DNA from 2 places in the Priestia sp. J2 genome. Region 1 is predicted to be linked to the other one. Evidence: a T-box and tRNA genes for the amino acid it is inferred to sense, from the RefSeq annotation. Region 1 holds a T-box; the other holds one or more tRNA genes.
What was found. The T-box of region 1 lies ahead of pheS (phenylalanine--tRNA ligase subunit alpha). A T-box ahead of a tRNA ligase gene usually reads a tRNA of that ligase, here a tRNA-Phe.
Positions count from the first base shown of each region.

Region 2: it has a tRNA-Phe gene. The T-box ahead of pheS (phenylalanine--tRNA ligase subunit alpha) is inferred to sense a tRNA for this amino acid. The anticodon was not compared.

Region 1 is NZ_CP086208.1:4,525,407-4,537,623, reverse strand. Features, by position in the region: gene LJY09_RS23490 (M42 family metallopeptidase) at 1-246, shown strand, start outside; gene sspI (small acid-soluble spore protein SspI) at 303-509, opposite strand; gene LJY09_RS23480 (TrmH family RNA methyltransferase) at 650-1,414, shown strand; T-box leader at 1,463-1,698, shown strand; gene pheS (phenylalanine--tRNA ligase subunit alpha) at 1,753-2,787, shown strand; gene pheT (phenylalanine--tRNA ligase subunit beta) at 2,801-5,215, shown strand; gene rnhC (ribonuclease HIII) at 5,249-6,163, opposite strand; gene zapA (cell division protein ZapA) at 6,307-6,567, shown strand; gene LJY09_RS23455 (CvpA family protein) at 6,564-7,121, shown strand; gene polX (DNA polymerase/3'-5' exonuclease PolX) at 7,319-9,031, shown strand; gene LJY09_RS23445 (endonuclease MutS2) at 9,051-11,414, shown strand; gene LJY09_RS23440 (DUF350 domain-containing protein) at 11,596-12,003, shown strand; gene LJY09_RS23435 (5-methyltetrahydropteroyltriglutamate--homocysteine S-methyltransferase) at 12,155-12,217, opposite strand, start outside.
Region 2 is NZ_CP086208.1:5,035,094-5,047,310, forward strand. Features, by position in the region: gene LJY09_RS26040 (PhoX family protein) at 1-398, shown strand, start outside; gene LJY09_RS26045 (tRNA dihydrouridine synthase) at 791-1,789, shown strand; gene rlmH (23S rRNA (pseudouridine(1915)-N(3))-methyltransferase RlmH) at 1,926-2,405, opposite strand; gene LJY09_RS26055 (CxxH/CxxC protein) at 2,489-2,647, opposite strand; gene LJY09_RS26060 (S1C family serine protease) at 2,721-3,953, opposite strand; gene LJY09_RS26065 (MBL fold metallo-hydrolase) at 4,011-4,805, opposite strand; gene LJY09_RS26070 (two-component system regulatory protein YycI) at 4,824-5,603, opposite strand; gene LJY09_RS26075 (YycH family regulatory protein) at 5,590-6,957, opposite strand; gene walK (cell wall metabolism sensor histidine kinase WalK) at 6,948-8,855, opposite strand; gene yycF (response regulator YycF) at 8,862-9,569, opposite strand; tRNA gene LJY09_RS26090 (tRNA-Phe) at 9,832-9,904, opposite strand; tRNA gene LJY09_RS26095 (tRNA-Asp) at 9,909-9,984, opposite strand; tRNA gene LJY09_RS26100 (tRNA-Glu) at 10,020-10,091, opposite strand; tRNA gene LJY09_RS26105 (tRNA-Lys) at 10,107-10,179, opposite strand; gene LJY09_RS26110 (adenylosuccinate synthase) at 10,347-11,633, opposite strand; gene dnaB (replicative DNA helicase) at 11,821-12,217, opposite strand, start outside.

The sequences.
Region 1 (12,217 bases):
GATGTGGCAGATGAATTAAATATTCCGTATCAATTTGATGCAATTGCTGGAGGCGGTACGGACTCGGGTTCTATCCATATTTCAGCTAACGGGGTGCCAGCACTTTCGATTACAATTGCAACTCGTTATATCCATTCTCATGCAGCAATGCTTCATCGTGATGATTATGAAAACGCAGTTAAATTAATTGCGGAAGTCATTAAGCGCTTAGACCGAGATACGGTTAACGCCATTACGTATAATTGAAAAAAGCTCATTCTCCTAGGAGAATGAGCTTTTTGTTGTACATAGGAAAAGGTTATTTATTTTAAACCGTTTTCAAGCGTTGTCAGAATTTCTTCTTTTTCTGATTCCGGAGACTTTTCCCAAAGCACTTCAAATAAAACACCAAGTCCAGGGAGCATTTTTTCTTCACCGCTTTGAATAGCGTCAGAAATTGTAGCCTCAAGCTCTTCTTTTGAGTTTCCTGAAACGTTTGCAATAACAGCATTTCGTAAATTAAGATCCATCATTTTCACCTCAGCTATCGTAAAGTTACCAATAGTTTTTGTTTTCTTTGCGATTTCTATGTACAATAAAGTGAAACTTATCTAATGATTATTGAACAAAATGTAATCGAACTATTTATTTTTGTATAGATAAAGGAGTTATGTTTGTGAAACAAATTGATTCAGTTAAAAATCCGCAGGTAAAAGCGTGGAAAAAACTGCATAATAAAAAAGACCGTGATAAGCAGGGCCTTTTTATGGTAGAAGGCTTTCATTTAGTCGAAGAGGCTATCAAAAATAAGGATTGTGTAAAGGAACTAATTATACGCGAATCGACCGAAGTGCCCGCACAGTGGGATATAGACGGTATCGAAATAATCGTTGTAAACGAAGCAATTAGTAAGTTATTATCTGACACAGAAACACCTCAAGGAATTATTGCCGTGTGTTTTCAAACAAAGCATGCGGAAATTATTCATACAGCACAGAAAGTATTGCTTTTAGATGCCGTGCAAGATCCAGGTAACCTAGGCACCATTATCCGAACCGCTGATGCTGCGGGAGTGGAGGCTATTATCATTGGAGAGGGCAGCGTGGATGTGTACAACCCAAAAGTCGTTCGTTCAACGCAAGGAGCTATTTTTCACCTTCCAATTGTAAAAGGCGATTTACTCGAAATAATTTCATTGTTAAAAGAAAGAGGAATAGCAGTTTACGGCACGTCGTTACAAAATGGAAAGGTCTACACACACGTAAAACCTTCAAACGAATTTGCGCTGATTGTGGGAAATGAAGGAAATGGCGTAAGCGAGAAAGTGTTGGAACAAACGGATCAGAATCTGTACATTCCCATCTATGGAAAGAGCGAGTCGTTAAATGTTGCCATCGCTTCTGGAATCTTACTTTATTATTTACGCGGAATGTAGTTGCATCGAGAACGTGTTTTCACTATAATAATACAATAGTTACATATGTAAAAAACGATGAAAGAGAGCAGTAGCTTATGTCCGTTTATGCAGGGAGAAAATGCCATGACTGAAAGCATTTTTATAAATGTAATAAGTGAATTCACCTCTTGAGTTGACACTTAGACCATCTTACATAGATGTAAAGGTGTTCCGGAGATTCCGTTAACTTGAATGAAGTGAACTGTATACGTCTGTGTATATAGTTAACAAGGGTGGTAACGCGACTAATCCTCGTCCCTTTTTTGGGAGGAGGTTTTTTTATTTGTCATTTTTTACGTTAAAAGGAGGAATAAGTGATGAAAGAACGTTTACAAGAACTTCAACAAGAAGCAATTGCAAAAGTCGAAGCAGCAAGTGCTTTAAAAGAATTAAACGACGTACGCGTAGCTTATTTAGGAAAGAAAGGCCCTATCACAGAAGTACTTCGCGGTATGGGAAAACTTTCAGCTGAAGAGCGTCCTGTAATGGGAGCACTTGCAAATGAAGTACGTGAAGCGATTGCATCTAAAATTGAAGAAAAACAAACGGCGTTAGAAGCAGCCGAGGTAGAGCGTAAACTTGCTTCAGAAACAATTGACGTAACGCTGCCGGGACGCCCGGTTAAAGCAGGTACGCATCACCCGCTCACAAGCGTGGTTGAAGAAGTAGAAGATTTATTCTTAGGAATGGGCTATGAAGTAGCAGAAGGACCAGAAGTAGAGCAGGACTACTATAATTTCGAAGCGCTGAACTTGCCAAAAGGTCACCCAGCACGTGATATGCAAGATACGTTCTATATTACGGAAGAAACGCTTCTTCGTACGCATACATCAACTGTTCAAGCTCGTGTTATGAACAAGAATGAAGGCAAAGGACCTGTTAAAATTATTTGCCCAGGTAAAGTGTACCGCCGCGATGACGATGATGCTACGCACTCACATCAATTTATGCAAATTGAAGGTCTTGTAGTAGACGAAAACATTCGTATGAGCGATTTAAAAGGCACGCTTGAAGTATTTGTGAAAAAGATGTTCGGTGCAGACCGTGAAATTCGTCTTCGTCCAAGTTTCTTCCCATTCACTGAGCCGTCTGTAGAAGTAGACGTATCGTGTGCAAAATGTGGAGGTAAAGGCTGTAATGTATGTAAACAAACAGGCTGGATTGAAATTTTAGGAGCCGGTATGGTTCATCCAAATGTTCTTGAAATGGCTGGATACGATTCAACTAAATATCGTGGTTTTGCTTTTGGAATCGGTGTAGAGCGTATTGCTATGTTAAAACACGGCGTGGATGATATTCGTCATTTCTATACAAATGATGTTCGTTTCTTAGATCAATTTAAACAAGTATAAAGGAGGGACTACGATGTTTGTATCTTATCGTTGGTTACAAGAGTATGTTGACTTATCAGGCGTAACGGCAGAAGAGTTAGCTGATAAAATCACAAAAAGTGGAATTGAAGTTGAAGGTGTAGAAAACTTAAATAAAGGCATCAGCGGAGTGGTAATTGGTCACGTTGTAGAACGTGAACAGCATCCAAATGCGGATAAATTAAGCCGCTGTCAAGTAGATCTTGGCGGAGGAGAAATCGTTCAAATCGTGTGCGGAGCACCTAACGTGGCACAAGGTCAAAAAGTAGCGGTTGCAAAAGTGGGAGCTGTACTTCCAGGTAACTTTAAAATCAAGCGTGCTAAGCTTCGCGGTGAAGAATCGAACGGTATGATTTGTTCTCTTCAAGAGCTTGGCATTGAAAGCAAGCTTGTGGCAAAAGATTATCAAGAAGGCATCTTCGTCTTCCCAAGTGATGCTGAAGTAGGAGCGGATGCGCTAGATGCATTAAACTTAAACGATGAAGTATTAGAACTAGGGCTAACACCAAATCGTTCAGACTGCTTGAGTATGTTAGGTGTAGCACATGAGGTGGCTGCTATTTTACGTCGTGAAGTGAAGTATCCGTCAGTAAACGTGCAAACGTCTGATGAGCAAGCAGCTGATTATATTTCCGTTAAAGTAGAGGCAAAAGAAGACAATCCCCTTTACGTAGCGCGCGTTGTGAAAAACGTAAAAATTGCTCCGTCACCATTATGGATGCAAACGCGTTTAATGGCAGCTGGTATTCGACCTCATAACAACGTTGTTGATATTACCAACTATATTTTGCTTGAATACGGCCAGCCGCTGCATGCTTTTGACTATGATCGTCTTGGTTCAAAAGAAATTGTTGTACGTCACGCGTCAGAAGGCGAGAAGTTTGTAACGCTTGACGATCAAGAGCGCGTATTAAAAGGCAATCAGCTTGTTATTACAAACGGCAGTGAACCGGTAGCCCTTGCAGGTGTAATGGGGGGAGCAAACTCTGAAGTAAAAGACGATACGGTAAATGTTCTTATTGAATCAGCTTACTTCAAAGGTTTAACAGTTCGTCAAGCTTCCAAAGACCACGGTCTTCGCAGTGAGGCAAGTGCTCGTTTTGAAAAAGGAATTGATCCTAACCGTACGCGTGTAGCTGCTGACCGCGCAGCAGAATTAATGGCTGAATACGCTTCAGGTGAAGTGGTAAGCGGTACTGTAGAAGTAGATACACTAACTGTGGAACCTGCTGTTGTAGCTGTGTCACTTGGACGTATTAACAATGTGCTCGGTACAGAACTGTCGATGGAAGAAGTACAAGATATTATGAACCGTCTTCAATTTGAAAGCAAAGTCGAAGATGAAACCATCGTTGTAACGGTACCGACTCGTCGAGGCGATATTACAATTGAAGAAGATATCGTGGAGGAAGTAGCGCGCATGTATGGTTATGACAACCTTCCTACAACGCTTCCTGTAACAGTGGCAACTCCAGGAAAATTAACAGAGTATCAGCTTGGACGCCGTAAAGTTCGCCGTTTCTTAGAGGGAGCAGGGCTAGCGCAAACAACAACCTATTCGTTAACGAGCGCTGAAAAAGCTACTCAGTTTGCACTCAATGCAACAAGTACGATTGGTTTAGCAATGCCGATGAGTGAAGATCGCAGCATCCTTCGTCAAAGCTTAGTGCCTCATTTACTTGAAGCAGTGAAGCACAATAATGCTCGTCAATCGGATTCTATTGCGCTATACGAAACAGGGTCAGTGTTCTTATCTAAAGGTGAAGGGGAATTACCGGATGAGCAGGAGCGCGTAGCTGGTGCAATCACGGGTCTATGGCATGCTCACGGCTGGCAAGGTGAAAAGAAAGTCGTTGATTTCTATGTGATTAAAGGTGTACTAGAAGGGTTATTTGCACAGCTTGGTTTAGAGAAACGAATCTCATATGCTCCCGTTAAAAAAGACGGTATGCACCCTGGACGTACAGCGGCTGTATGGTTAGATGAAAAAGAAATTGGATACGTGGGTCAAGTTCATCCTGTTGCTCAGAAACAGTATGGCCTTCGTGAAACATACGTGTTTGAATTACACCTTCAAGAGCTATTAGCTGCAGATGTCGAAGAAGTTCGTTATTCAGCTATTCCAAGATTCCCATCTATTACACGTGATATTGCACTTGTTGTAGATAAAAACGTTCTTGCAGGAGAAGTTCAGCGCGTCATCTATACGACGGGCGGAGAACTTTTAAAAGACGTGACAGTATTTGATCTATATGAAGGCGAGCGTATGGAAGAAGGCAAGAAATCTGTAGCTTTCTCTTTACGTTACTTAGATCCTGAACGCACATTAACAGATGAAGAAGTAGCAAAAGCACATGGTGCAGTTTTAGAAGCTGTTGAAAAAGAATTTGGTGCAACGCTTCGTTCATAAGAATAAAAAAAGAGATGTGGATTTCCACATCTCTTATTTTTTAGCTAATTTTAAAGCTTTTTCTGTATTAGCAAAATGGATTTTAGCTAAAGAGTTCAGCGCATTGACGCCATGTTTTTTAATAATTTTAGCAGCGGCGATATCAACTTGTGCTCCAGCTCCGCGAGGAATGACCATCCCCGTCTTTTCCGTTAGTAAATCCATTTGTTTTAAAAATGCGTATCTGGCAATAATGGAAGCAGCGGCTACAGATAAATGAACGCTTTCTCCTTTTGTACTGAAAAAGACATTTTCTTTGATAATCTCTTTTTCCTTTACGATGTGTTTATAATAGGTGTTTTTTTCAACAAACTGGTCAATTAAAATCGCATCAGGTTTTTCAGGATCCAATTTTTTTAACACGTTGGATAAAGCTTTGTTGTGCAACAGAGCTTTCATTTTACCTTGTGACATGCCTTTTTCTTGAAATGCATTATACTTTTCGTTATGTAAGACAAGCAAACTGTAAGGAATAAACGAAACAAGCTGCTTGGCAATTTCAATGATTTTAGCATCCGTTAACTCTTTTGAATCTCGTACTCCTAATTCTTTTAACAAAGGAAGCTGCTCTTTTTGAACATAGGCAGCAACTACGGTCATGGGACCAAAATAATCTCCCGTTCCAACTTCATCAGAACCAATGACCGATAGTGAACTGAAGTTTGATGGGAGGTGTGAGACGGGAGCCTTTTTAGCAGCATCTAAAGGACCTCCCCACTTAGCTGCTTCTGTTTCAGCTTCTTTTCCTTGAAAAAGTACTTTTCCAGAGCGGTATGCAGTGATAGAACAGCCGGGAGTTTTAGCCGAAAAAATACTTCCCTGCGGCAATTTAGGCTGCAAATAGGATGTGTAATGAAGCTTCATTTTAGCTATCTGATCAGCTGATACCTTAATAACAGCATGTGACATAATGCTTCACTCCTTTCGGGGTATTTTAGTTTACTTTATAAGCACTATCCCTTATGATAGCTTAAATATAGATATGTTTCCATTGAAGTCTTCTTCGTGGTATGATAGGGATTAGGATTTTTCGTGGAACGGAGGATTTTCTCGTGTCAAGACAAGATAAAACACGTGCGACAGTTGACATCTTTGGTCAGCAGTACAGCATCGTCGGTAGCGAAAGTACAAGCCATATTCGACTTGTCGCCTCTATAGTGGATGAAAAAATGCGTGAAATCAGTACTAAAAACCCTTCTTTAGATATCAATAAGTTAGCAGTATTAACAGCTGTGAATGCTGTACACGAATATATAAAACTGAAAGAAGACTATGAGAGACTTGAACAAAAACTTTATGGAAAAGAGGAATGACTGAGTCAATGCTTAATATCATTTTAATTATATTGCTTCTTTTAGGCTTTGTAACAGGTCTTAAAAGAGGATTTATTTTGCAACTCATTCATATTGTCAGTTTTGCGGTTTCGTTTATCGTCGCTTATATGTTTAGTGGAGATTTGGCAAGCCGACTTCGCTTGTTGATTCCGTTTCCAGACAATATTCAGCAGCAAAGTGTCGCATCGTTTGTATTTGATTCTGGAACGATAGAAGACGCTTTTTATCGAATGATTGCATTTGCGATTTTATTTTTTGCTACTCACATTGTACTTCGCCTTGCAGGCTCTGTTTTAACGGCTTTAACCGAACTGCCAATTCTGCGCCAGTTAAATAAATGGGGCGGAGGTGCACTTGGATTCGTTGAAGTGTATATCATCGTTTTTATTTTGTTATACATTGGAGCCGTGATTCCTGTAAGTGAAATTCAAACGCCAATTCAACAGTCTTCAATTGCAATCAATATCGTACAAAATACTCCATACTTATCGTCTGCCATTCAAGATTTGTGGACTCAGTATGGTGTAATGTAATGAAATTACAATAGCTTGTTGAGAGGGTGTGTCGAAAGTGTCATAATACTTTTGAGATACCCTCTTTTTTTATCGCAGTCTGTTCTGCGGTTTTCACGGAGATAAAAGTATGTCTAGATAAAAATTTGAGAGAGTACATATATCACTCATCATGTTTTGAAAGTTTCGTTATTATGATAATAGGCTGGTGAAAAGAGATGAATAAAAAGGATATTATTAAATTGTTAGAAACAATTGCTACATATATGGAATTAAAAGGAGATAACCCTTTTAAAATTTCTGCTTTTCGAAAAGCAGCTGCAGCGCTAGAAACGGACGAGAGAACGCTGACAGAGATTGAGGATTTTACCAAGCTCCAAGGGATTGGTAAAGGAACGGCTGCAGTTATTACAGAGTATATGGAAACAAATGAGTCAAGCGTACTAGAAGAACTAAAGCAAGAAGTTCCTGAAGGACTTATTCCTCTGCTTAAGCTGCCGGGGCTTGGAGGTAAAAAAATCGCTAAATTATATAAAGAGCTAGATATTAAAGACATGGAATCACTGCATCAGGCCTGTATGGAAAATCGAGTGCAGGGACTAAGCGGTTTTGGTAAAAAGACGGAAGAAAAAATTATCGCTGCTATTGAAGAGTTTGGGAAACGTCCTGATCGTTTGCCCCTTGCTTTTATGCTTCCAATAGCGGAAGAAATTTTAGAAGCCCTTAAACATATGCATAGCATGGAGCGTTTTTCTCAAGCAGGGAGCATTCGCCGCATGAGAGAAACTGTAAAAGATCTTGATTTTATTATTTCAACAGCTGAGCCTCATGCTGTCCGTGAACAGCTAGTATCGCTGCCAAATGTGAAGGATGTCATTGCAAATGGAGATACAAAAATATCGGTAACGTTAGCCTATGAGTACGATGTGTCCGTGGATTTTCGTCTTGTAGAAGATAAAGCGTTTGCCACGACGCTTCATCATTTTACAGGATCAAAAGATCATAATGTGCGCATGCGTCAATTAGCAAAAGAACGCGGTGAAAAAATTAGCGAGTATGGCGTTGAAAATGCGGAGACAGGCGAAGTTATGACATTTGAGTCTGAACAAGCATTCTATGAACATTTTGGGCTGTCTTTTATTCCGCCGGAACTTCGTGAAGATGGAACGGAAGTAGATGCATTTATAAAACCTCAAACGCTTGTGACCTACGGTGCGGTAAAAGGTGATTTGCATATGCACTCCACGTGGAGCGACGGGGCGTATTCGATTGAAGAAATGGCGGAAGCATGTCGCGCGCGAGGCTATGAATACATGGCGATTACAGACCACTCTCAGTATTTAAAAGTAGCTAACGGTCTAACGCCTGAACGCATTCGCAAACAGCGTGAAGAAATTAATCGTTTAAACGCACAGTTCGATGATTTTACAATACTAGCAGGAATTGAAATGGATATTTTGCCCGATGCAACACTTGATTATGATGATGAAATGCTAGCTGAGCTAGATTTTGTTATTGCGTCCATTCACTCTAGTTTTTCACAATCACGCGAAGAAATTATGAATCGTTTAAAGCAAGCGTTAAATAATGTTCATGTAGATTTAATCGCTCATCCGACCGGTCGTTTGATTGGTCGCCGCAACGGATATGATGTAGATATTGATATGCTAATTGAATTAGCTAAGGAAACAAAAACGGCTCTTGAACTAAACGCGAATCCAAACCGTTTAGATTTAGCCGCTGAGCACATAAAAAAAGCACAAGAGGCAGGAGTTAAAATTGCAATTAATACAGATGCTCACAATCTAGACATGCTAGAGCATATGGAAATTGGAATATCTACGGGAATTAAAGGCTGGCTTAAACCAGAAACGGTATTAAATACGTATAGCCTCAAAGAATTAACCGCCTTTTTAAATCGACATAAATAAGCAACAGGAGGAATCAGTTTTGCAATCACGTATTTTCCATGTACTAGAGTTTAATAAAGTTAAGGAACAGCTTCAGAAAAAAGTAGCTTCTTCTTTAGGCCGAGAAAAAGTAGCGAATTTGATTCCCTCGACTCAGTATGAAGAAGTAGTCAAATGGCAGGAAGCAACAGATGAAGCTACAACCGTGCTGCGATTGCGTGGCAACGTACCGCTAGGAGGCATCTTTGACGTTCGACCTAGCGTAAAGCGCGCTGAAATTGGAGGAACGCTAAGCTCTAATGAACTTCTTGATGTAGCAAGTACTATTTATGCTGCAAGACAAGTCAAGCAATTTATCGAGCAAGTAGTAGAAGACGAAGATTTACAGCTTCCAATTATAATTGAACATATCGAAAAACTAATGCCTCTTCCTGAGGTAGAACAAACAATTAAAATGAGCATTGATGAGAATGGCACAGTACTAGACGGTGCAAGCGACCAGCTAAGAGGCATTCGTCAAAAACTTCGCTCGACGGAGTCTCGTATTCGCGAAAAGCTAGAAAGTCTTATTCGCTCCTCGTCTGCTCAGAAAATGTTGTCAGATGCGATTGTTACCATTCGAAACGAACGTTTCGTTATTCCTGTTAAGCAAGAATATCGCAGTGCGTATGGAGGCATTGTGCACGATCAGTCTTCATCTGGAGCAACTTTATTTATTGAGCCACAGGCGATTGTGACGTTAAATAATGAGCTTCAAGAAGCAAAAGTAAAAGAAAAACAAGAAATTGAGCGTATTCTTATTGCTCTAACCGTTCAGGTAGCGGAAGTGGCAAATGAACTCCGTCAAAACGTTTATTTGTTAGGTGAGCTGGACTTCATGTTTGCTAAAGGGCGCTATAGCCATGAGCTAAAAGCTTCAAAACCTAAAATGAACGATCGAGGCTATATTAAGTTAGTGAAGGCAAAACATCCTCTTATTGCACAGGAAGATGTCGTTGCAAATGATATTGAGCTAGGTGATCAATATACGTCTATCGTTATTACAGGACCAAATACCGGCGGTAAAACCGTAACGTTAAAAACACTTGGGTTATTCACATTGATGGCTCAAGCAGGTTTGCAGATTCCTGCGCTGGATGGATCGGAAATGGCTGTGTTTAAACACGTATTTGCTGATATTGGAGATGAGCAGTCCATTGAACAAAGTCTGAGTACCTTTTCATCTCATATGGTCAACATTGTAGATATTTTACAAAAAGTAGATCGTGAAAGTCTGGTCTTGTTCGATGAATTGGGAGCCGGAACAGATCCCCAAGAAGGTGCAGCGCTTGCGATTTCGATTTTAGATCAAGTATATGAAAGAGGCGCTCGCGTAGTTGCGACTACTCACTATCCTGAATTAAAAGCGTACGGCTATAACCGTGAAGGAGTGGTCAATGCTAGCGTAGAGTTCGATATTGAAACATTGAGCCCTACTTACAAGCTGCTGATTGGTGTACCGGGTCGAAGCAATGCTTTTGAAATTTCAAAACGTTTAGGTTTAAGTGCAGAAGTAATTGAACGTGCCAAAGGCTATATTGGCTCAGAAACAAATAAAGTAGAAAATATGATCGCTTCTCTTGAAGATAGCCGCCGTCAATCAGAACATGAGCTAGAAGAAGCTGAACAGCTAAGAAAAGAGGCTCAGAAGCTTCATAAAGAATTACAGAGTCAGATTATTGAGTTTAATGAAAAACGAGATAAGCTGTACGAAAAAGCTGAAGAAAAAGCTCAAGCCACAGTTCAAGCAGCATCTGAAGAAGCAGAGAAAATCATTAGCGATTTGCGTAAAATGAGTCAAAAAAATCATGCGCTTGTAAAAGAGCATGAATTGATTGAAGCACGTAAGCGTCTAGAAGATGCAGTTCCAACTCTTGAAAAAAGTAAAAAGAAACCGGCTGTGCCGAAAAAACAAGAGCGCACTCTTCAAGCTGGAGATGAAGTGAAAGTCTTAAGCTGGGGACAAAAAGGAACGCTTGTGGAACGAGTAAGTAATAATGAATGGCAAGTGCAAATGGGAATCATGAAAATGAAGGTGAAAGAAAAAGATCTCGAATATATTAGTTCCCCAAAACCTGTAGAAACAAAGCCGCTTGCTACGGTAAAAGGAAAAGATTATCATGTAAATCTAGAACTGGATTTAAGAGGAGAGCGCTATGAAAATGCGCTGATTCGAGTTGAAAAATATATTGATGATGCTTTGTTAGCCAACTATCCGCGCGTTTCGATTATCCACGGTAAAGGAACCGGAGCTCTTCGTAAAGGTGTACAGGAATATTTGAAAAATCATCGTTCTGTTAAAAATATTCGTTTCGGAGAAGCTTCTGAAGGAGGTTCTGGCGTTACGGTTGTGGAATTTAAGTAAAAGAATGCTGAGATAAAGGTGTCAGTCGATGCGCTGAACAAGCATATATGGAGATGGAAAATCCGACATGGCTCATGAACTATGCTGGGTTTTCTATCTCTTTTAAGAACGATGCAAGTAAAGGAAAGAGACCTGTCAGTTCATTACGTGGAGTGTAATATAAATTAGGAGTGATGCAAAAATGAGGGATTTTTGGAAAGACCCGTATATTGAATCCGCCGCTTATTACAGCGTGGTTGTCTTGAGCATTGTCGTCTTTCTTGTTGTGTTTGAGCTCGTTACTAAATATAAGAATTGGGAAGAGATTCAAAAAGGAAATATGGCTGTTGCGATGGCAACAGGTGGGAAAATATTTGGATTAGCTAATATTTTTCGCTATTCGATTGAGCACAACGACAATTTGTTAAGAATGCTTGGATGGGGAATATATGGGTTTGTTCTTTTACTAGTCAGCTATTTTATTTTCGAATTTTTGACGCCGAAATTTCGAATCGATGATGAAATTGAACAAGATAACAGAGCCGTTGGGTTTATTTCACTTGTTATTTCAATCGGTATGTCCTATGTAATAGGAGCAGGGATAGGATAGGAGAGAGTCATGGAGAAGTTAGCGAAAATTTTACTCATTTTATGCGGAGTGTTTATGCTTATTGGTCTTATCTATTTATCTATATAGCTTTTCCTAACATTGTGATGACAGCAAAAAAGCTGGCCTTAAAGCAGGTCAGCTTTTTTAATGATTACTTCCATACATCTTCAGCAATTGAAATCACGTGCTTTACTTTATCCCACTGCTGTTCTTC
Region 2 (12,217 bases), 510 kb from region 1:
GCAATACAGCGGATCCAAATAAAATTGCCAACCCTGATAACCTTACGTATTCAAATGACTTAAATACACTGTTTATCGGAGAAGACAGCTCACTGCACACAAACAACTTTGTATGGGCCTATAATGTAAAAACCAAAAAACTATCACGCATCCTTTCGGTTCCAGTGGGAGCAGAAGCAACGGGACTTCGTGCAGTAGAAAACATTAAAAACTCTCGCTACGTACTAAGCAACTATCAGCACCCGGGCGAGGACATCAGCGACAAAAATATTACCGCTGTTGATAAAGGAGAGTTAGCTAACGCGATGAAAGAAAGCATTGGCATTCAAGAAACAGGTGGTGTCGGATACATTTCTGGACTCCCTTCTAAGGACGGCGCTCCTTACAAAAAGCATTAATACGTAATGAAACCACGTCTGTTGTGAGTGACAGACGTGGTTTTTATATAGTAGAAGTTATTTATAAAACCGCTTATCGCAACCACAATTATGGTGAATACTTTATAATATCCTTAAAGAAAGTGCCTAGCCCCAAACGCGTTAGCATATTTATTGGTAAGTATCCGGTATATCCCTTCAGGCTCCCTTATGCCCCACTAATGCTAGATATAGAATTCGTTTCAATAAGTATTTCCAGCTAAACAAAATGTCTCGTTCCCTTGCACTTTTCGTTCCATACCATTAAAGTATATATTGGTTGAAGTTTATACTAGCATTCAACCTTATAAAAGAAATTACACTTTTTAATTTTGGGAAGATGTTTTCCCTAAAAGAAAGGGTTTAGATATAAGATGAAAGATAATTTTTGGCATGAGTTGCCGCGTCCGTTTTTTATTTTGGCACCGATGGAAGCTGTGACGGATGTCGTTTTTCGCCATGTTGTGACTGAAGCAGCACGACCTGACGTATTTTTTACAGAGTTTACGAATACGGAAAGCTACTGCCATCCGAAAGGAAAAGATAGCGTAAAAGGACGTTTGACGTTTACAGATGATGAACAGCCAATCGTTGCGCACATTTGGGGAGACAAGCCTGAATACTTCCGTCAAATGAGTATCGGCATGGCCGAAATGGGCTTTCGCGGCATTGATATTAATATGGGTTGTCCTGTGCAGAACGTTGCAGGAAACGGAAAAGGTTCTGGTCTGATTCGACGTCCAGATACTGCGGCTGAGATTATCCAGGCAGCCAAAGCTGGAGGGCTTCCAGTAAGCGTAAAGACTCGTCTTGGCTATACGCAAGTTGATGAGTGGTACGAATGGCTGAAGCACATTCTAGAACAGGATATCGTGAACCTTTCTATTCACCTTCGTACGAAAAAAGAAATGAGCGATGTTGACGCGCACTGGGAGTTAATTCCGGAGATTAAGAAGCTTCGTGACGAAATTGCGCCTCATACGCTACTAACAATTAACGGTGATATTCCTGACCGCCAGAAAGGTCTTGAACTTGCGGAGAAGTACGGCGTTGATGGAATTATGATTGGACGCGGAATTTTCCATAATCCGTTTGCGTTTGAAAAAGAAAAGAAAGAGCACACAAGCGAAGAGCTCTTAGAACTTCTTCGCCTGCAGTTAGACCTTCATGACAAGTATTCTGAAGAGCTAGAGCCGCGCCCTTTTAAACCGCTTCGACGCTTTTTCAAAATTTACGTTCGCGGATTCCGCGGTGCAAGTGAATTAAGAAATCTGCTCATGAGCACGGAAACGACTGATGAAGTGCGTGCATTGCTTGATGAGTTTAAAGACAGAGCTGGAGTGAAAGAAGACGAAGGTTTTTCTGTTTCTTAAATAAGAGCTCGTTTGCTTAAACTCAATTGTTCTATTTTATAGACGTTTGCTATTTATCCACATATGATAAAAGCTGAGGCAGAAGGTTTTACATTTCCTTCTGCCTCAGCTTTTGATGAAAAAATATCCACACGTTCTATTTATGATAAGGTTCATTTCGAATAATACGAAAAGCTCGGTAAATTTGTTCTACTAATACTAGGCGCATAAGCTGATGAGGAAAGGTCATTTTTGAAAAAGAAAGAGCTGCGTTTGAACGTTTCATTACTTCGCTGCTTAAGCCAAGCGATCCGCCAATGACAAACGCTACTTTACTTTTTCCGTAAGTAGCTAATGAATCGATTTCTTTTGCCAGTTCCTCGGAAGATTTTTGTTTTCCGTTGATAGCTAATGCGATCACGTGAGTATCATCTGAGATTTTCGCTAAGATGCGCTCTCCTTCTTTTTGTTTCACCTGTTCCATTTCAGATTCACTTAAGTTTTCGGGCGCTTTTTCATCTGCAAGCTCAATAATTTCTACTTTTGCATAGCTTGATAAACGCTTTAAATATTCTTCAATGCCTTGTTTTAAGTATTTTTCTTTTAACTTCCCAATGGTTATAATAGAGATATTCACAGGCTATTCTCCTCTCCTTTATCCCTTATCCACAGATATTATCCACATATCCACATGCTATATCCACATTTTGTATAAGAATATTAGTTCCCTACTACATATATAGCTTCATTGTCACAATATTCGCAGCTTTTTTTGTCAGTTGAATTTTCTATTTTTTCAAAAACCGGTGCTAGCTCAATCTCATCTACCATTACATCCAGCGCTAGTTCCGTGTGTTCTAAACAGCAATATATCTTCATGTATTTATCTTCCTTTCTCTATTCTTTTCATTAAAAAACCACAGGAGTTTATCCCCTGTGGATAACTTTTCTTTTACTTCATTTGACGAGTTAATTTTACTTCTGTGGATTTCTTTTTGCCATCACGATAGAACGTTACATTCATTTTATCGCCAATTTCTTTTTCAATGTAGAGGTGTTTGCGAAGTGTCGCAATATCCCTTACTTTGCTGTGATCTAGCTCAACAATCACATCATATTCCTTCAACCCAGCTTTAGCGGCTGGCGAACCTGGCTCGACTTTTAGAACAGCGACTCCGTTTACTACATCATGCGGTAACTTAAGGGTTTCTTTTAAATGATACCCTGATACCTCACTTAATGATAGTGTACTAACTCCAAGATACGGACGTCTAACTTCACCATATCGTTCTAAGTCATTAATAATGGGCCTAGCCATGTTAATTGGTATTGCAAGACCAATGCCTTCAACTGCTTCTTGGGCAATTTTCATGGAATTAATGCCTATTAATTCACCATCAATATTAACAAGAGCACCCCCGCTATTGCCAGGGTTAATTGCGGCATCTGTTTGAATGACTTCTGATTGCCAATCAGGATTTCCATCGCCATTCAAATCTTGAGGAATGACACGGTTAACTCCTGAGACAACTCCTTGTGTAACGGATCCAGAAAATTGAAGGCCTAGCGGGTTTCCGATAGCAATCACTGGTTCACCAGCTTTAAGCTTATCAGAATTTCCGAAGGTAGCCACTTTTGTCACGTGACCTGCATCAATTTCAAGAACTGCTAAGTCCATTAAATCATCGCTGCCAAGAATTTTAGCTGATACCCTTGTACCGTTACTGAAGCTCACTTCAATTTCGTTAGCGCCTTTAATGACATGATAGTTTGTCACAATATAAGCTTTATTGCCTTGCTTTTTGTAAATAACACCTGAGCCTGTCCCGGCATCAGTTCGTTCATCATTCCAAAAGCTTTCAGAGTTCTGAATGTTTACAACTCCTACAACTGCTGCATTGGCTTCGGAAACAGCTTTTGTGACGGCCGTAGTGACGTCAAGAGATACTGACTTTTGTATCGTAGACCCTATTTGTTCATCTCCGTTTTCATCATTCATCCATCCGTATGGCAAAATCCCGTTCCTCACCAAGGCTGGCATAAGAAGCAGTACAATAAGTGCACCTATAATAGCTCCAATCAGAGCAGAAGCGAAATATCCTCTGCGGCGTTTAGGCGGCCGACTATTCGGCTCTTGGCCTTCATCATAATGTTCCACACTATCACCGAACCCTTCATTTATCATCGTGAATGTCTGCATTCACGTACTAAATGAAGTTATTTTTCGCTTCCTTTCTAGAGACTATACATAAACAATATCAGTTGGTCTTTTTGGATCAGTATCACATAGGAGAATATTGTCCTCTACATTGATGTCTTTTTGTTGTAACACTTGTGCAACCGACATGCGGGCAATTTCCTTCATGTTATTGTCTTGACTCAAATGCGCCAAGTAAATGCGTTTGGTTTGATCTCCAATTACATCTGCCATTGCAAGCGCCGCGTCTTCATTTGATACATGTCCTACGTCGCTTAAAATTCGTCTTTTAATGCTCCAAGGGTAGCGCCCCATTCTCAGCATTTCAACATCATGATTGCTTTCAAATACGTACATATCACTATTTTTAATCGTACCTTTCATGCGGTCACTTACATAGCCGGTATCCGTAATAAGGGTCAATTTTTTAGACCCTTGATGAAAGACATAAAACATAGGCTCTGCGGCATCATGCGAAACGCCAAAAGACTCCACTTCCAATTGACCAAACGATTTCGTTTGGCCAATTTCAAAGTGAAACTTCTGTTCCGTATCAATGTTGCCGATCAAGCCGTCCATTGCGTTCCACGTTTTTTCATTTGCGAAAATAGGGAGCTTATATTTACGTGCCAGAACACCTAGTCCTTTAATATGGTCACTATGTTCGTGAGTCACTAAAATTCCTGATAAATCCGGGATATTGCGATTTACTTGTTGAAAGAGAGCTTCCATTTGTTTTCCGCTCAGCCCCGCATCAACTAGTAAGGAATGTTCTCCATCACTTACTAAAATCGCATTTCCTGTGCTCCCACTCGCTAGCACGCTGAAATGCAGGCTCATTTATCTCACTCCAAATACTTATTTATTTCCTTTTTTAATAATCTGCCCTTCAAAGGCATTTACAAAATAACTCGTATCTCCATTTACAACAATGTGCCAAGTTGGTGCTAAAACTTGAGAATTTAGTAGCGGCAGATCAAACGTATAGTACCCAAACTCTACGTTTGTTACAGAATCTTTCTTTTTCAATTCACCCTTCAAAAACAAATTTTCTAATGCTTTTAAAGGCGTTAAAACATCCTGCTCATCATCTAACGTTTTCACAGAACCTAGCATTGTTTGTTCATACGAAATAATTTCACCTTTATCATTTAAATGAGCAATGATCATGCCATTTTCATTATCAAAGATTTTATGCTTCTTATATTGTTGAAAGAATGTAACTGTTTTTTTCTCTTTGTTAACATTCCATAGCTCATAATCCTTACCTGAGATAACATACCGTTTTAGAAATTGACTTAGCTTTGCTTCGGGACTTTTTTCAGATACTGAAAAAGGTTTGTCTAGTACGCTTCGAATTGTTTTTTCCTCAAGCAGCGCTGCTTTTTGCTCTTTCAGCTTTTTTAAATCTTCATCTTTAAACAGCTTACTTTTAGCATTTAACGACGAAGCTTCCTTCACATCTACAGGTAAATGTTTATATTCAATGCCTTCACTCGTCAATTGTTCTTCCACGCTCGACTCTACAAATAGAGAGTACTGATCTTCTTGATGAGTTTTAAAAATCTGATAGCCTAAGTAAATATTAAGAATCAAGAAAGTGAAAATAAAGATGGTTTTTGTTCTATTCCAATCCATCGTTATCGCCTCCTTCGGTCGGCGGTGCAATTCGATACCATTTGCTATTATAATAATAGAACCAAGAAGGAACGAGTTTGACAGAATTAGAATTAAACTCAACCGTCTTTTCGCCGGTTTTCGGCTGCTGTGACACTTCTTCTAGCTGATAGCCTATTGAAATATCTTTTAACAGATTCGGGTCAAAGTTTTGATGTTTTTCAATTAATTGAATCACCTTTTGAGATGACTGCAGCTTTTCTACACTCGAGTCCTGTACTCTTACAAAACGATAAAGAGGACGACGGTAATTTAAAATCTCCGCATTTCCCCATCTTTGATATATTTCAGTCATTCCCTGATTGCTGTACACTGGATAGTTATCTTTATAATAACGATAGCTAATTTCTTTTGTAATGCGATTCCAGCTGTTGAACCTGTAATTAGATTCTGTCCAGCCGCCGTGGTCATTAACGAAGCTAAAGCTGCGATTTATTAAATTATAATCTTCCATTACCTCGGTCGTGGAATTTACAAGATTCACATATTCCATCACATCTGTCTTCGTATTGACATTGATCACTTTTGTACCTTCAGTGTAGACATCTCGGTTTGTAGACGTTTCTTTCCGTGCATAGTCTGGGTTGTTAAAAAGCGCTTCTTTATATTTTTCAATATCTAAATGCCTCATGCTCGTATAGTAGACTTCACTATTCATCGTAATATTATTTTCCGGAAGGAAGATATACCGATTTTTGTTTTCTTTATATACAAGGCTCGGGGCATACGTACGCTTCATTTTATCTTCTAATTCTTTGATATCATCTTTGGCCAAATTCTTGACTGTAACCGAATAAATCTTTTTTTGCTCATAATTCACAAGATACACGCTCACGAAAAAGGAAGGTGTACGCTTAATTTTAATGAGTACACGGTCAAATGTTTGATTAGGCAAAGACGTTTGAGAAAATGAAAAAAGCTGTTGAAATGTTTTCAAAGGTAGCGCGTCTGGATACAGCACTTCAATAGAATTACTTCCATGGACATAATTTAAAAATCCATCAGGAGAAATAGCATCCGAAACGTCCGTCACATTCGAAAATTTCCACTTTTTCATTTCATTTACCCATTTGTTTACATCATCTTCATCGTGAGACATGTAGTGATTATCGTTTCGATGATAGAGAACTTCTGTTGGAAGAATATGATCTTCTATTTTACTTTTTGAACTCACTTCAACTTCTTGCAAATGTTGATTTTTTGAAATGACCTTATAAGAAGGCTGATACGTCCATATATGATACGTCATAATTAAACTGGAAGCGACGAGAACAACTAAGATGGCCGTTTTGATATGTTCATATCTCATTCCCATTCGTCATCATTCTCACTTTCAATCGGAAGAGTAAAGTAAATCGTTGTTCCTTTTCCTTCCTGACTATCTGCCCAAATGCGTCCATCATGTGCTTCAATAATTTCCTTGGCAATAGCAAGCCCTAATCCTGTTCCGCCTAATTTACGCGTTCGTGCTTTATCTACACGATAGAAGCGTTCGAAAATTTTAGCTAAATTTGATTTTGGAATTCCCATACCTTGGTCTTTAATGCTCACAACAATTTCATGCGTATGCTGAGCAATTGAAAATGTAATGGTTCCGCCTTCAGGTGAATATTTTATTGCATTGGAAATAATGTTATCTAATACTTGTGTAATTTTATCTTGATCGATAGCGACATAGATTGCTTCATTTGGCAAGTCGCGCACGAACGAAATACCTTGTTCAATCGTCATTTCAAAGCGATCAATGATGTAATGATAGAACTTTACAAAATTGATTGGGTCACGACTAAATCGGTAGTCTTGACTATCTAGCTTAGATAATTGAAGCAAGTCGTTAACGAGACGAATCATTCGCTCTGTCTCCGTTTGCGTTACATTTAAAAATGTTGGAGCTAAGTCCTTATCTTGCCAAGCACCGTCTGCAAGCGCATCTAAATAACTGCGCATCGTTGTTAACGGCGTACGCAATTCATGTGAAACATTCGCTACAAATTCTCGGCGATCTTGATCAATTTTCTCCTGCTCTGTAATATCATGCAGGACAATGATAATCCCGTTAATAAAACCGGTCTCTTTTTGAATAGCAGAAATGGTAGCTCTTAAAATAAAAGGATCCGATTTTGTACTAAAGTCCAAAATTAATGACTCTTGATTAGCGAGCAAGCTTTCAAACGTATGCGTTTCTTCAAGATCTAATAGGGAAACAACTGGGTCAGACAAAACCGTTTCACGTGAAACATTTAGCATAGCTGCGGCTGGATCATTAATTAAAATTACTCTTCCTTTTCGATCCGTCGCAATAACGCCGTCCGTCATATGAGCTAATACCGAACTAAGCTTACGGCGCTCCCCTTCTGTCGTTGCCTGTGCTTCCTGAAGCTTTCTTGTTAAGTTGTTGAATGTGAGAGCTAGCTGACCAATTTCATCATATCCGTATACCTTAGCTTTTCTCGTAAAATTCCCTTTGGCCATCTCAAGTGCTTGTTTTCTCATTTCAGACATTGGACGAGTAATCGTCTGAGCTAAAAACACGCCTAAAATAGCTGTAATAAAAAGAGCGATCACCGTACCTGCTTTAAAGATCTGATTGATATTACTCATTTGATCGTAAACAGGCTCCATGGAAGCTGTTAAGTAAATAGCGCCTAAGATTTCTTCGCTAGACTGAACTTTTCCATTTTTATTAGTTGAATTTGATTGACTGGCACCTACTTTATCCTGTAAACGAATAGGCTGTATCATAACTCTGATTCGTTGCCCGCTTTGATCAACAAATACATTATCAGAGTTCGTTCCTGCTAACAACGCATTTGTAATCGCTAAATCATTAGTCTTTTTACCTATGATCTGTTGAGGATTTGAGTTCGATGTAGCAATGATTCTTCTATTTTGGTCAATGACTCTTACTTCAGAGATGTCATTCATATCATTTGAAGCTAAATTGGGTCTTGAAGCAAAATCTCGTAAAATAGTCTTTAAGTCTTCCTCAAGAGTGGGTGAATCATCATCACGATTTTTCACCATTTCTTGTCCAATGTTATACGTCAGCAAGTCTGTCCGCTCTTGAAGAGACGTTCGAAAGTTGTTAACTAATTCTTTTTCTAATTGTCGAGCAAAATAGACCCCAATAATTTGCATCGCAATTAAAATAAGCAGCACATAAATCAATACAAACTTTAAATGAATAGATTGCAGGAGCCTTACTTTCTTCATCTAAAATTACTCCTGCTCTGGGCTGCGTAAATAATAGCCTACTCCACGTCTTGTTACAATCCACATTGGATGGCTTGGATTATCTTCAATTTTTTCACGTAATCTTCGAACTGTTACATCTACCGTACGCACATCACCAAAATAGTCATAACCCCATACAGTTTGAAGCAAGTGTTCACGCGTCATGACTTGTCCAATGTGCTTCGCTAAATAATGCAGCAGCTCAAATTCACGATGAGTCAGTTCAATCGTTTCTCCGCGCTTAGACACAATATAAGCATCTGGATGAATAACAAGTGCTCCAATCGTAATTTCATTCGTTTCACTTTCTTCTGTTGGAACAGCTACCTGCTGATGTCTACGTAAATTAGCTTTTACACGTGCTAATAATTCACGCGTACTGAACGGCTTAGTTACATAATCATCTGCACCTAATTCTAGACCTAAAACCTTGTCAATTTCAGAGTCTTTTGCTGTTAACATGATAATGGGCATATCATATTTTTTGCGCACTTCTCGGCAAACTTCCATTCCATCTTTCTGAGGAAGCATAATATCTAATAAAATCATTTCAGGCTGTACTTCTTCCACTTTTTCAAGTGCTTCTACGCCATCATAAGCACAAAATACTTCGTAACCTTCTTTTTGCAAATTAAACTTTAAAATATCTGCAATCGGCTTTTCGTCATCTACGACTAAAATACGTTTATCCATGATCATCGTTCTCCTTTATTAGTTGAAGCAAAATATAAAAGATAGTATTCATACTGTTTGAATACCGTAGTTTTATTATACTTGATAACCCTTGAAACGTCACAAGTTCATCCTCTACTATACATGAAGATATATGATTTTCAACCATCTCTAAATACAAAAGTAATATATTACCATAAAAGAGATGCAAAGCAAATAACGTTTTCTTTTAAATGTAAATAAAAGAAAAAAGCATGACTTTAAATAAAGTCATGCTTTTTGATGGCTCGGGACGGAATCGAACCGCCGACACAAGGATTTTCAGTCCTTTGCTCTACCAACTGAGCTACCGAGCCAAAATGGCGGTCCCGACGGGAATCGAACCCGCGATCTCCTGCGTGACAGGCAGGCATGTTAACCGCTACACCACGGGACCTCAGTCTATATGCTATGTATTAAAAATATTAAAAATGACCCGTACGGGATTCGAACCCGTGTTACCGCCGTGAAAGGGCGGTGTCTTAACCGCTTGACCAACGGGCCACGTTGTAACAAAAGTGAGCCATGAAGGACTCGAACCTTCGACCCTCTGATTAAAAGTCAGATGCTCTACCAACTGAGCTAATGGCTCATGTTATATCTCTTAGCGACGCTTATTATAATAACATGATATTTCATATGAATGCAATAGTTTTTTTAAAACTTTCTTTTTATTATTGAGCTTTTTTAAAAATCTTGTTAAAAAAGCACCAATTATAAATAAAAAAGGTTAGCTCACGAAGAGCTAACTCTTTTTATTTAGCTATATACACCACGTAATACATTTGTTTGTGTACGATCTGGACCTACAGAGAAAATAGATAAAGGAATACCTGTTAATTGAGACACGCGCTCTAAGTAGTGGCGAGCGTTATCAGGTAACTCATCTAATGTTTTCACACCCGTAATATCTTCTGTCCAACCTGGAAGCTCTTCATATACAGGTTCGCATTCTGCAAGTGTTTTTAAGCTAGCAGGGAATTCTTCCATAACTTCCCCTTTATAACGGTAAGCTACACAAATCTTTAATGTCTCAATTCCCGTTAATACATCAATTGAGTTTAAAGATAAGTCTGTGATTCCGCTAACGCGGCGAGCATGACGTACAACTACACTGTCAAACCAACCTACACGGCGAGGACGACCAGTTGTTGTACCATATTCACGTCCTACTTCACGGATTTGATCACCGATTTCGTTTGTTAATTCAGTTGGGAAAGGACCGTCACCAACACGAGTTGTATACGCTTTTGATACACCTACAACGTGTTTGATTTTAGATGGACCTACACCAGAACCAATTGTTACTCCACCCGCTACTGGGTTTGAAGATGTAACAAATGGATATGTTCCTTGGTCGATATCTAACATAACACCTTGTGCGCCTTCAAATAGTACACGACGTCCTTCGTCTAACGCATCATTTAATACTACTGATGTATCAACAACATATTTTGCAACTTGTTGACCATACTCATAGTACTCATCTAAAATTTCTTCTAATGTAAAGCCTTCTACTTCATACATTTTTTCAAGAAGGCGATTCTTTTCAGCTAAGTTTTGTGTTAATTTTGCTTCAAATACTTCACGGTCTAGTAAATCGGCAATTCGAATACCAACACGTGCTGCTTTATCCATATAAGCTGGTCCAATACCTTTTTTCGTTGTACCAATCTTATTTTCACCTTTACGTTCTTCTTCAACTTCATCTAATTTTAAATGATATGGAAGAATCACATGAGCTCGGTTACTAATACGTAAGTTTTCTGTTGTTACACCGCGATCATGTAAGTATTTTAATTCTTGAACAAGTGCTTTTGGATCAACAACCATACCGTTTCCAATTACACACGTTTTGTCATTATAAAAAATACCTGAAGGAATTAAATGTAACTTATAAGTTTCACCATTAAACTTAATTGTGTGACCTGCATTGTTCCCACCTTGGTAACGTGCAATCACTTCTGCATTTTCTGATAGGAAGTCTGTAATCTTCCCTTTTCCTTCATCTCCCCATTGTGTTCCTACTACAACGACTGAAGACATATCTTAAGCACCTCCGCTTAGTAAGCAACAGCTCACTACGACATAATTTAACCATGGATAAGTGTATCAATTTATCACACTAAAGTCAATTAAATCCGAACGATTTAACAAAAGTTATTACAAATATATCGTATTTTGCGGAACGAATGCGATAACAATAAAATAAAACCTCTCATATTGAGAGGTTTTATGCACCAGGCGGCACTCCTGCGTCATCAAAGCGCCGCTCGAGATTAACGAATTTATTGTATTCTTTTACAAAGGCAAGCTGTACGGTTCCAACTGGACCGTTACGCTGCTTGGCTATAATAATCTCGATAATATTTTGATTTTCTGTGTCTTTTTCATAATAGTCTTCACGATATAAGAAAGCTACGATATCGGCATCCTGCTCAATACTTCCGGATTCACGGATATCAGACATCATCGGTCGCTTATCTTGTCTCTGCTCTACGCCACGGGAAAGCTGTGATAAGGCGATAACAGGAACTTCTAATTCACGGGCTAAAGCTTTTAACGCACGCGAAATTTCAGATACTTCCTGCTGTCGGTTTTCTCCGCTTCGTCCATTACCTTGAATAAGC